One region of the Sodalis sp. RH22 genome, then DNA from elsewhere that is predicted to be linked to it. Evidence: predicted binding sites of a transcription regulator. Region 1 holds the regulator's gene; each other region holds the start of a gene.
What was found. Region 1 encodes CRP, which controls carbon source genes, mostly activating them, when cyclic AMP is high. Its sites were predicted from a motif close to ATGTGANNNNNNTCACAT; they were not measured.
Positions count from the first base shown of each region.

Region 2: bhsA (multiple stress resistance protein BhsA) is a predicted target of CRP. The motif match lies at 2,188-2,205, and genes of this name have one in related genera.
Region 3: ACL2XN_RS10020 (YjcB family protein) is a predicted target of CRP. The motif match lies at 1,530-1,547, and genes of this name have one in related genera.
Region 4: garD (galactarate dehydratase) is a predicted target of CRP. The motif match lies at 1,556-1,573, and genes of this name have one in related genera.

Region 1 covers NZ_CP178731.1:4,436,654-4,439,768, forward strand. Annotated here, with positions in the region: gene ACL2XN_RS20005 (YccS/YhfK family putative transporter) at 1-1,181, opposite strand, end outside; gene crp (cAMP-activated global transcriptional regulator CRP) at 1,235-1,867, opposite strand; gene ACL2XN_RS20015 (hypothetical protein) at 2,035-2,223, opposite strand; gene ACL2XN_RS20020 (OsmC family protein) at 2,183-2,605, shown strand; gene ACL2XN_RS20025 (phosphoribulokinase) at 2,815-3,115, opposite strand, start outside.
Region 2 covers NZ_CP178731.1:3,116,853-3,119,967, reverse strand. Annotated here, with positions in the region: gene ACL2XN_RS14300 (PhzF family phenazine biosynthesis protein) at 1-648, opposite strand, end outside; gene ACL2XN_RS14295 (hypothetical protein) at 1,411-1,668, opposite strand; gene bhsA (multiple stress resistance protein BhsA) at 1,679-1,936, opposite strand; gene ACL2XN_RS14285 (TetR/AcrR family transcriptional regulator) at 2,313-2,981, shown strand.
Region 3 covers NZ_CP178731.1:2,215,800-2,218,914, forward strand. Annotated here, with positions in the region: gene ACL2XN_RS10015 (efflux transporter outer membrane subunit) at 1-1,505, shown strand, start outside; gene ACL2XN_RS10020 (YjcB family protein) at 1,616-1,903, shown strand; gene ACL2XN_RS10025 (DUF1348 family protein) at 2,036-2,497, shown strand; gene ACL2XN_RS10030 (TetR/AcrR family transcriptional regulator) at 2,498-3,073, shown strand.
Region 4 covers NZ_CP178731.1:2,746,077-2,749,191, reverse strand. Annotated here, with positions in the region: gene garD (galactarate dehydratase) at 1-1,385, opposite strand, end outside; gene ACL2XN_RS12625 (MFS transporter) at 1,873-3,115, shown strand, end outside.

The sequences.
Region 1 (3,115 bases):
ATTAAAATCCAGTAGGGTTTGGGGAGATCCAATACCAGCCCCAGGCTGCTGCCGATGGCCAGCATAATCCCAAGCCTTGCCGCGCTGCGCAGCGCCATGGATTTAAAGGAACAGTAGCTGACCAGCGCATGCCAAAACGACAGCCGCTGCTGGTTGTCGGCCATCAGGTCGCGGCGGTAAAGCGGGCGCTGGGTACGCAGCAGCCGGGCGATACGGCTGAAATGGTAATAACAAAACTGTCCGACCGGATTATCCGGATGCCGGTCGGCAATTTTTTCCAGGGCCGACAGCGCGGTGGCCATGTTAAAACGCCCCGGCTGCCGGTGATAGAGAATATCATCCGCCAGTACCCGCAACCGCGCGGCAATCAGCCGGGCGTTATAGCGGATAACCGCCTCGGCGTGGCTTTGCGCCACCAGTTTTTGTACTTCGTCCGGCTGGTGCAGGCTGACGGCGATATGCTCCTGCAAATCCAGCGCCACCTGGAAAGAACGCAGCAGGCGTTTGTACTGCAGCTGATCATTGGCCGACAGCATATAAAGCTGCTGGTATACCTGGGCAATCAGATCAATCACCGCCTGCTGGCGGGCAAACAGCGGCGGCAGGGCGGTTTCCGGATCGGTATGCTGTGTCAGCAGGGTATATTTCGCCTCGATATAATCCGCCAGCTCCCGATACAGCAGGCTAAGAGATTCCCGCATCGGCTGCTCCTTCCACAACCGGAACCACAGGGCGTTGAACAGTCCGTACCAGGCGGTGCCGGCAATATACAGCAGCGGCGGCACGACGGGCGGCACATTGCCGGCCAGGCCCAGGGTAAAGATGGCGGCGATAAGCGCGGCGGGCAATAAACGGCCGTGCAGCGGGCTGATTTCACCGGTAACGCCGAACAGCAGCGCCAGGCCGAGCATCACCAAGGGCAATGGCACCGGCACGGCCAACAGCACCTGGATCAGCACGCTGCTCAGCGCGAACAGCGCACCGCCGACGGCCAGGCGCTTGAAAAACCGTTTATGCAGGGTATCGAGGCCGGCGATATTGCAGCAGGCAGGGACCAACGAAAACAGCAGGCCGTTTTGCAAGCTGCCGAATAACAGGCCGGCGGCCACCGGCAGGCATAGCACGATGGTTTGCCGCAGGGCATAGTTTACTTCAGGGTGGTAGATTAACCGGCGCCACATACTGTCAGCAAAAAAAGCGTGGTACGAAGCACCACGCCTGTATAACGGGGCTATCAGCGCGTGCCGTAAACAACAATGGTTTTACCGTGCGCGGATATAAGATTTTGATCTTCGAGCATTTTAAGAATACGTCCTACCGTCTCGCGGGAACAGCCGACAATCTGGCCGATTTCCTGACGAGTGATTTTTATCTGCATGCCGTCGGGGTGGGTCATGGCGTCGGGTTGTTTCGCCAGGTTCAACAGGGTTTGCGCTATGCGTCCGGTAACGTCCAGGAATGCCAGGTTGCCGACTTTTTCCGACGTTACCTGTAAACGACTGGCCATTTGCGCCGACAGGCGCATCAGGATATCCGGATTCACCTGAATCAGCTGCCGGAATTTTTTATACGAAATCTCGGCGACTTCACAGGCGGTTTTCGCCCGTACCCAGGCACTGCGTTCCTGACCTTCCTCGAATAGGCCGAGCTCACCGATGAAATCTCCCTGGTTAAGATAGGAGAGAATCATCTCTTTGCCTTCTTCATCCTTAATCAGCACCGCCACGGCGCCCTTAACGATGTAGTAAAGCGTTTCAGCCTTTTCACCCTGATGTATAAGTGTACTCTTCGATGGATACTTATGAATATGGCAATGAGACAGGAACCATTCGAGAGTCGGGTCTGTTTGCGGTTTGCCGAGAACCATTCGCTGTTATCCTCTTTTGTCATCGCTATCCCAGGTTCGGGACATCGTATTCCCTGTTACGGCGCTTGTATTATTCACTCTGACTCCGCGTTTAAACGGAGCGACGTAAGGGAACTTATTAGGGTCTGGTAATGTGATGTTCCGATCGATCTCTTGCCCTTTCATTATCATGAGGCCGATCCAGCCTTGTTTTTAGCATAGGTTTGAAGCAGTGTCTTCTGTTGTCTTGCTTCAGCATGAAGTATGTTCAGTAACATTGCCAGTTTTCCAACAAAAATGTAGTCTGCTGGAAAGCTTTTCATCAGGAGTATCATAATGCAGGCACGGGTCAAATGGGTAGAAGGGTTGTCTTTCATGGGCGAATCCGCCTCGGGCCACCAGGTTTTGATGGATGGGAACGCGGGCGAAAAAGCGCCCAGCCCAATGGAAATGGTATTGATGTCGGTCGGCGGCTGCAGCGCCATTGATGTGGTATCGATTTTACACAAAGCGCGGCAGGACGTCCGGGACTGCGAGGTCAAACTCACCTCCGAGCGCCGCGACGAGGCGCCGCGCCTGTTTACCCATATCAACCTGCATTTTATCGTCACCGGCGCCGGGCTGACCGACAAGGCGGTGGAGCGGGCGGTGACGCTATCGGCGGAAAAATACTGCTCGGTCTCACTGATGCTCGGCGCGTCGGTCAATATGACCCACAGCTTTGAAGTGCGCGACGAACGCCACGCCCCCGCCGCCTAACCGGCCCGCCAACACCGCACTCAAACCCGGCGTGTTCAAGGGAGAGCGCGCCAATGGGGTCGAATCGGGCATGGTTTCTCTGCCCGACCGAGCGCCCCATGGCACGGTATGCTAGGCCCGCCAACACCGCAGCGAATCCTGGCGTGTTCAAGGGAAAGCATGCCGATGGGGCCGAATCGGGCGTGGTGTTCCCGCCCGAGGCCTCGAGTTTACTTAATTTCCTTTCCTTCCAGCAACTGCTGTACCAGCGGCCCCATTATCAGCTCCATCGCCAGCCCCATCTTGCCCCCGGGCACCACCAGCGTATTAATATTGGAAATAAAGGAGCCTTGCAGCATCGCCAGCAGGTAAGGCAGGTCGATATGCGCCAGGCTACGGAAATGAATAACGACAAAACTTTCGTCAAGTGAGGGAATCGCCTTGGCGGCGAAAGGGTTCGACGTGTCGACGGTCGGCACCCGCTGGAAATTGATATGGGTGCGGGAAAACTGCGGCGTGATGTAGTTAATA
Region 2 (3,115 bases), 1.3 Mb from region 1:
CAAAAAGGCCCTGACTTCATAATCCGCCGGGCCGTTTGCCTCGTGCAGGCCATATACCGCCAGGCCGTTCGCTTCGCAACGCTTGAGCAACCGCTCCAGGGCGACGGCGTCCGGTTGCATCCGCAAACAAGACAGCGCGCTGTCGGCCCGGGCCACCAGCCAGCGGATCCCCATGTCCACCACGACCGGCGGAGACCAGGTGACCGTCGTCGCGCCGCCCACGGCGGCGTTAAGCAGGGGGAAATAACTTTCGTTCACCGTATAGATTTTGGCCTCGGGCGCCTGGAACGCCAGCCATCCGGCGCGGGTGATATCGAGGGCGACCAGGCCCACCCCGCACTCCTGGATGAGTCTATCGGCCGCCTTGGCCCTAAAGCCGCTTTCCAGCATCGCATGGGCAGTGCCGAGCGTGGGATGGCCGGCAAAAGGCAATTCTCCTGCCGGGGAGAAAATACGCACATGATAATCGGCGCCGGCGGCCGAAGGCGGCAGGACAAACGTGGTTTCGGATAAATGAGTCCAGCGGGCCACGGCCAGCATCTGTCGATCGGATAAGCCATCGGCATCCAGGATCACCGCCAGGGGATTGCCCATCAACGCAGTGGCGGTAAACACATCGACCTGTTTAAATCGACGCAGCTCGGTCATAACCCATCCTTTTTAACAGTAAGGCGATTATTGCCGATTCTGGCGTGGTTGCAGGATAACTGCAAGGACGGTAAGAGGGATATTGCGCTTTGAGATAACCGCCAGGCCAGGGGAGCGGTTAACCCGCCGCCTCAGCGGACGGGCGGCAAAAAAAACTGCGCCGCCAACTGTCAATAAAAGCACCTGACAGTTGGGGCGCAGCTCTCAATGGGTTTTATACCAGAGGATCGCAACCCTTAGCCGCGGCCCGGTCCGCCGCCATGGTGATAACCGCCGCCGCCGCCATGACCGCCGCCGCCGCCCCAAGGAGGTGGCCACAGGCAACCGCTAAGCGCGGCGCTAAGAACAATAATTCCGACAAATGCTAAAATGCGACGCATTGTTTTGCTCCATATATTAATAATTACGTTACCGTTAGATGATTATCCATTCGTTAAAAGGGGTCAACGGCGGCAACCGTAAAGATATTTGGCACAGATGTTTCTATTTGCGTTTATTGCATGGAAGCGTAAATTTGGCGGAAAACGGCAGGGCTAATTTATTCATTAACATAGGAAAAAGCTTATTTAGGGCTTTTATTTATTTTAATAAAGATATAATTAAGAATATTCCTGACAGAGGATAGCAACGGGCAGGAGAAAAGAAAGCGTTATTTTGTTACAACGTAAAAAAAAGCGTTTGCGCGATGATATTACGCAAACGCTTTAGGGAAAATAATGAATGGGCCAAGCCCGGATTTTTTGATGACGCGCCGGTAAAGCGCTATTCATAAACGACCGACGTACTGTGCATATTATTGCGCCCCGACACCGACGTTACCGGATAGGCGCGGTTATCGACGCGTACGGCGCGTTCACTGCCATGACCGGGCAGGGTAGGCAACCCTGTCCTGGCGCCCACGGTCGTCAATACCACCTGGTGAGGCTCATACCGGGCGGTATTGATGGTGTCGGCGGCAACACTGCCGAACGACACCATGGCGGCCAGGGCAACGATACCAAGATTAACTTTGTTCATCATGGCGCCATCCTTATTGGTAAATTACCGCCGTGCCATGCAGGTTATTCTGGCCGGTGGTGGAGGTAATCACAAAAGACTTCGCGCCTTCGGCCGAAGCCTTGGCGGACAGCTGGCTTTCCAGCGAAGACAGGTTGGCGCCGCCGGTGGCGCTGATGACGCCTACCGGCTGCTGACCCGCCGGGGCGGAGGTCGCCAGTTCTGCGGCAAAACTACCGAAAGAGACGGCGCTCAGGGCGATGGCGGCGATGGCATATTTTACGTTTTTCATAATCTTATCTCTCTATGCATTCTGGTTGCAGGATTTGTGGGTCAACGCTATTTGTTAACGTTCGATAAGTAAATACTAGTCCTCCTGGCGGCGTTGATCAACTAAATTTTTAATGATCGTTAATATAATAGATAAGCCATTGTTAATAATGAAAAATTTATTTTTATTGTCAACGCTCACTCACTTTGGGTTGGAGAGGCCGCCGCAAGGGAGGAACAGGCATGGCCGCCAAATTTAACATTCTTTGGGCAATGTGACGAAAGGCACTTGTAATTTTTGTAATGATCGTTAATTATATAGGTGCCGGCTGATATCCACAAGGACGTTGTGCAAGCGGCAAGATGCCAGGCATAAAAATGCGATAAGAGAGGATGTTATGAATACCGATCATGTTGCGCCCATACGGAAAGGACGCGGACGCCCAAAACAGTTCGACCGTGACGATGCGCTGGATAAAGCGCTGGAACTGTTCTGGCGCCACGGCTACGAAGCGACCTCGCTGACCGATCTGGTGGAGGCCACCGGGGCCAAGGCCCCGACGCTGTACGGCGAGTTCGGCAATAAGGAAGGCCTGTTCCGCGCGGCGGCCGAACGCTACGTGGCGAAATTCGCCGAACGGGGCAAGGTGCTGCTGGCCGACCCCGCCTGTACGGCGGCGCAGGCGGTTGAAAATTTCCTGCGCGATACCGCGGCGCTGTACACCGACAAAGATTTGCCCTCGGGCTGCTTTATTATCTGTACGTCCGCCGCGCTCTCGTCTTCATCCGACGCCGTGGCGAAACTGCTGCGCGCGCGGCACCATTTCCAGGAAAACATGCTGGCGGATTTCCTGCGCGCGCGCCAGGCCCAGGGAGAATTGCCGGCCGGCACTCATGTGCCCACCCTGGCGAAATACCTGACCTGTATCCTGCAGGGGATGTCGGTGCAGGCCCGTGACGGCGCTACCCGCGCGGATCTGGATACCATCGTTACCACGTTGATGAAAGTGTGGCCGACTCTGGCGCGCATCGGCGCGGCCGCCGCCCGGGATACGGCACAGGTTTAACGGCGCCGCGCCGACCCGGCGCGGCCGAAAAGACAGCGGCGCGACGCAGATAAAGTTGATTCTGCGCAGGGCGCCGGTGTCCTGCGGTACGTAATATGCGTTTATCAGGTCACGTCGTGGCAATTCCGGACTGG
Region 3 (3,115 bases), 2.2 Mb from region 1:
TAGGACCGGACTATCAGCCGCCCCATCCCGTCACCCCCGCCGCCTTTGCGCCGGCCGCCGATAAATCCGGCGCCGCGGTCACGCTGGCGTCGCCGCCGGACCCGTCCTGGTGGCGCAGTTCCAACGATCCGCAGCTCGACAGCCTGATCGCGCGCGCCATCGCCGGCAACCTTTCGCTGCAACAGGCGGTGCTGCGCATCGCCGGCGCGCGTGAACAAAGCGTGCAGGCGGGGGCAGCCGGTTTGCCCGCGGTAAACGCCAGCGCCAAGGCTACCCGGCAGCAGCTGGGCCTGAAGGGTGAACTTGAATCCTCCGGCGTCAACCTCAGCGATGAAAATACCAGCCCGGAGATTGCCTCAGGGCTGGATAGCCTGTTCAAGCCGGTCAATCTTTACCAGGGCAGTTTCGACGCCAGCTGGGAAATTGATCTGTGGGGCCGGGTACGTCGCTCGGTGGAGGCGGCGAACGCCCAAACCCAGGCCGCGGTCGAAGGACGCAACGACGCGCTGGTCTCGCTGGAGGCGGAGGTGGCGCGGACTTACCTGCAGTTGCGCGGCGCGCAGAGCGTGGCCGCTACCCTGGAAACACAAATTGCGGTGGCCCAGCAATCGGCGGAACTGACGCGCAGCCAGCAGCAGCACGGCCTGGCCCCGCAGTATGACGTGGAAAACGCCAACGCCCAGCTTGGTTCGCTGCGGGCGCAACTGCCCCAGTATGAAGCGCAGCAGCGCCAGGCCATGAACGGCCTGGCGGTGCTGCTGGGCCAGCCTCCCGGCACCCTGGATCACGAGCTGGCGCCCGTCAAACCCCTGCCGGCGGTTCCCGCGGCGGTGCCGGTGGGCGTGCCATCGACGCTGGCGCGCCGGCGGCCGGATATCCGCCAGGCGGAAGCCAACCTGCATGCGGCCACCGCCAATATCGGGGTTTCGGTGGCGCAGTTGTTTCCCGATCTGTCATTGACCGGGCAGTTCGGGATGCGCAATACCGATGCGGACTACCTCACCCACTGGAGCAGCCATTTTTACAGCTTTGGTCCCCAGGTTTCCCTGCCGATATTCCAGGGCGGCCGGCTGGTGGCCAGCGTGAAACTGTCGCGCGTACAGCAGGCCAATGAAGCGCTTGCCTATCGCCAGGCAGTGTTGACCGCCCTGCAGGATGTGGAAAATGCCCTGGTCAGCTACCGCACCGATCGGCAGCGGGTCGAGGGGCTGGAGCAAACTGCCGCCTCGTTGCAGAATGCCTTCGATCTCGCCAGCGCCAGCTATCGCCAGGGCATCAGCACTTTTATCAACGTGCTGGACGCCCAGCGGCAGCTGGCGCAGGCCCGGCAGCAGGCGGCCAGCGCGCGGGTGCAGACCGGCACAGATCTGGTGGCGTTATATAAAGCGCTCGGCGGCGGCTGGGAGCCGTATCAGAATATGACGCTGCCCGACTACCCGGTTTTTGGTCCGGCGGAGTCGGGAAACGCGCCGGTGCAATTGACTAATAAATCGCCACAATCTTAGGCGCAAGCACAAATCGGCCTAAAAATGTGTCTTGGATCACATATTTTTGTAGCGCAATGCAACCAAACAGGAGAAAATTACACCATCTTACAAATGGGGGGTGGGTTGTCATGGGTACTCTTGCCGCAGGCTTCGTGATGATGCGCTGGGAATTGCTCAGCGCGGTGATGATGTTTTTCGCCAGCACGTTAAATGTCTTTTGCCGTAAAAGCAGCCACAATGCGCTGGCGTTTATTTTCAGCGGCGTCGGCATCAGCATGGCCTGCTGGTTTGTCACCGGACTGCTGGGTATCACGCTGTCGGTTGAAATGGTCTCCTGGCGCGAAGCCTGGGATAACCTGAAAGATATCGCCACGTATGTGGTTTCCCATACGCCGCCGGAATGGCAGGTAAACTGACCGTCTCCGCCGGCCGTCCCCGGGCGGGGTAGTAGCGCTGACCGCTGCCTGCCCGCGCCACAAAAATAGCTTGCCCGGCGCTGTACCGATTGGTACAGTCAGGATTCCCGTTCTCCTGACAAGGCATCCATCATGGCAAACCTGGTCCCTCCCTTTACCCCTGACACCGCCGCCGCTAAAGTCCGTATGGCGGAGGACGGCTGGAACAGCCGCGATCCGCAGCGCGTATCGCAGGTGTATACCCTTGATACGCAATGGCGCAATCGCGCGGAAATCGTCACCGGCCGCGACGAGGTAGTGGCGTTCCTGACCCGGAAATGGGCTAAGGAACTGGATTATCGGCTGATCAAGGAACTGTGGGCGTTTACCGGCGCGCGCATTGCGGTGCGTTTTGCCTATGAATGGCATGACGACAGCGGCAACTGGTTTCGCTCCTATGGCAACGAAAACTGGGAGTTCGATGCCGCGGGGTTAATGGCCCGCCGTTTTGCCTGTATCAACGATCTGCCCATCGCCGACGGCGACCGCAAGTTTCACTGGCCGCTGGGACGGCGCCCGGATGATCACCCCGGTCTGTCCGACTTTGGCCTCTAGATGACCGACCACAACGCGGATAGCGCGGCGCTGGTAGCGCAAATAGCCGACGTTTTCCGTGAATGCGGCTTCGAGGGCGCGTCCCTGAGCCGTATCACCGAACGCACCGGCCTGGGCAAAGGCAGCCTGTACCACTTTTTTCCCGGCGGCAAAGACGCCATGGCGGCGGCGGTGCTCACCCAGGTCGAGGCGTGGTTTCACCGCCACATTTTCCAGCCGCTGGCGCGGGATAACGCGCCGGACGCGCTTGACGGCATGTGGCGGGCGGTGGATGCGTATTTCCTGTCCGGACAGCGCATCTGCCTGATGGGGGCCTTTGCCCTGGACGGCACGCGCGATCGATTTGGCCATGCTATCGGCGTGTATTTCCACCACTGGATAAGCGCGCTGCAACAGGCGTTGCAACGGGCCGGCGTCGCAGTTCCGGCGGCGGGCGAACTGGCCGAGGACACCGTCGCCGGTATCCAGGGCGCGTTAACGCTGGCGCGAGCCATGAATGACACCGATCTGTTTATCCGTGGCACGCGGCGGCTGCGGGCGCGGCTTATGCTCGCCATACCCCTCCACCATCCTTGATGCCGTCTTGCGTGCCGGCACGGCGGATCGGACCTGTCCGCC
Region 4 (3,115 bases), 1.7 Mb from region 1:
GCCAGCGCGTCGCGCGTCGCCATCTTGATCACCGGCACGGCCACCAAACCATAGGGTGTGCCGCGCCCGGTGGTAAATACCTGTATGGTGATGCCGGAGGCAAGCTGCTGGGTACCGCAAATAAAATCACTGGCGGGGGTGGCGGCGAAAATCAGCCCCTTTTTCGTCGGACGCTGGCCGGGGGAGAGCACCTCCACAATGGCGCTGGTGCCTGATTTGGCGATGGAACCGAGCGATTTCTCAACAATATTGGCCAAACCGCCTTTTTTATTGCCCGGGGTGGTATTGGCGCTGCGATCGCTTTTACCATCGTCAAGGTAATTATCATACCAGGCCATTTCCTCCAGCAACCGGCGTCCCACCTGTTCGTCAGCCGCCCGCGGCGTCAGCAGGTGGATGGCGTCGCGCACTTCGGTCACTTCCGAAAACATCACCGTCGCGCCGCAGCGCACCAGCAGATCGGAGGCAAAGCCCACCGCCGGATTGGCGGTTACGCCGGAGAACGCATCGCTGCCGCCGCACTGCGTGCCCACCACCAGATCGGATACCGGGCAGGTTTGACGCTGGCGGGTGTTCAGACGCTGCAGATGATCTTCCGCTACCTGCAGAATATCATCCACCATGGACTTGAAGCCCACGTGTTTTTCGTCCTGGAGACGGGTGATGCTCACCCCCGGGCGTTCCACCGCGATGGGAATTTGATCCTCGGTACCGGCCAGCAGGCGTTCGGGCGGCAATTTTTCGCAGCCCAGGCCGATCACCATGATTTCGCCGCCGAAATTCGGGTTGAGGGAGATATTATGGATGGTGCGAATCGGCACCACCGCGGCGGGCGCATTAATGGCCACGCCGCAGCCGTACAGATGGCTTAGCCCGACCACGCCGTCGACGTTGGGGTATTTTGGCAACAGATCGCGTTCAATCAGTTTCACCACGTATTCAACCACGCCGGCCACGCATTGTACGCTGGTGGTAATGCCCAGCAGGTTTTTAGTGCCGACGCTGCCGTCGGCATTCCGGTATCCTTCGAAGGTATAGCCCTCCAGCGGCGGCAACGTCGGCGGGACCTTGGTGGCCAGCGGCAGGGTTTCCAGCGCCGGGGCCTTGGGCATCTCGACCAGCGATTCATCAATCCAGCTGCCCTGTTTGATTTCACGCAAGGCATAGCCAATCACTTCGCCATAACGGACGATATCGCCGCCGATAGCGATATCGCGCAGGGCGACTTTATGCCCTTGCGGAACATGCTCGATTAATTTCAAGCCGTCCGCGAATTGAGTGCCGGCCGGCAAACCATTATTGTTCACGATAATCGCGACGTTATCGTCGACGTGAACTTTGATATACAATGCCTTTTCCGCATTGGTCATTATTGTTGATGACATAAACGTCTCCGCAAATACTAATCTGTTGTTATAACCCGAACCAGCGTTCAGCCAGGATAACAATACGGGTGATGAGGATATTATATGCGGAATAGGGGCACTTCTCATTGTGCAAATGCACGATTTTATAGCGGCTATACCCGGGATTTATTTGTCATATGTTCAGTATAATGTGATAAAGGTCACCCTTCATTCGCGGCAGAATCCACGCCAAAAAATAACGTGACGACCGTCGTGCTTTCACGTGCTCATGTCCAAAAAATCGGTTATTTTAGGCTTAATTGTTGTGCTTATGCACAGTGCCATTTTTCACGATGGTTTTTATACTATGCAGGTCAGTTAAATAAGACACCAACCGGCCTACCGGTGAAATAAAAAGACTCTTACGAGAAAATATTAACTCACGATAAAAAAGCGCAACGCAAAAAATAGTGTGGTAATGATTTTTTGTGTTCCCGAAGTTTATCGCCTGATTAGAGCGTATTCAATGAGCACGACACCTCTGGTTTCAAGTAGAACAAAAACACATGTTCGTTATGTGATTTTATTAATTATCTTCCTGGTCACCGCGGTTAACTACGCCGATCGGGCAACCCTGTCCATTGCCGGTTCCGATGTCGCCAAGACGCTGGGGCTGGACGCCGGGCAAATGGGGCAGATATTCGCCGCGTTTGGCTGGGCTTACCTTATTATGCAAATTCCCGGCGGCTGGCTGCTGGACCGTTTCGGGTCCAAACGCGTTTATACCTACAGCCTGTTTTTCTGGTCGCTGTTTACGCTGCTGCAGGGATTCGTCGGCTTTTTCCCGGTGGCTTACGCGGCGATGACGCTGTTTATCCTGCGCTTTATGCTGGGTTTCTCCGAGGCGCCGTCTTTCCCGGCCAATGCGCGCATCGTCGCCGCCTGGTTCCCCACCATTGAACGCGGCACCGCGTCGGCGATTTTTAACTCGGCGCAGTATTTCGCCCTGGCGATATTTTCTCCCATCCTGGGCTGGCTGACCTATGCCTGGGGATGGGAACATGTCTTCACCGTCATGGGCGTGCTGGGTTTCATCATGACGATGGTGTGGATCAAATATATTCAAAACCCGAATAAACACCCCCGCGTTTCGCAGCAGGAGCTGGATTACATCGCCGCCGGCGGCGCCATGGTCGATATGGACACGCCGAGAGACGGTAAAAAAGACGGCCCGCGCTGGGATTATGTCAAACAGATGCTGACCAACCGCATGATGCTCGGCGTATTTTTCGGCCAGTATTTCATCAACAGTATTACTTGGTTCTTCCTGACCTGGTTCCCGATTTACCTGGTGCAGGATAAGGGCATGTCCATCCTGAAAGTGGGCCTGATTGCCTCGATCCCGGCGTTGTTCGGTTTTGCCGGCGGCGTCCTGGGCGGCGTGGTTTCCGATATTCTGATCAAGCGCGGCCACTCGCTGACCGTGGCACGTAAGATACCGATCGTCGTGGGCATGCTGCTGGCCACCAGCATTATCCTGTGCAACTACACCAACAATACGGTCATCGTGGTGGCGCTGATGGCGCTGGCGTTCTTCGGCAAAGGCTTCGGCGCCCTGGGCTGGCCGGTGATTTCCGATACTGCGCCGAAAGAAGTGATCGGCCTGTGCGGCGGCATATTCAATGTGTTCGGCAACGTGGCTTCCATCGTTACGCCGCTGGCTATCGGTTATATGGTCAAGGAATTGCATTCATTCAACGCCGCGCTGA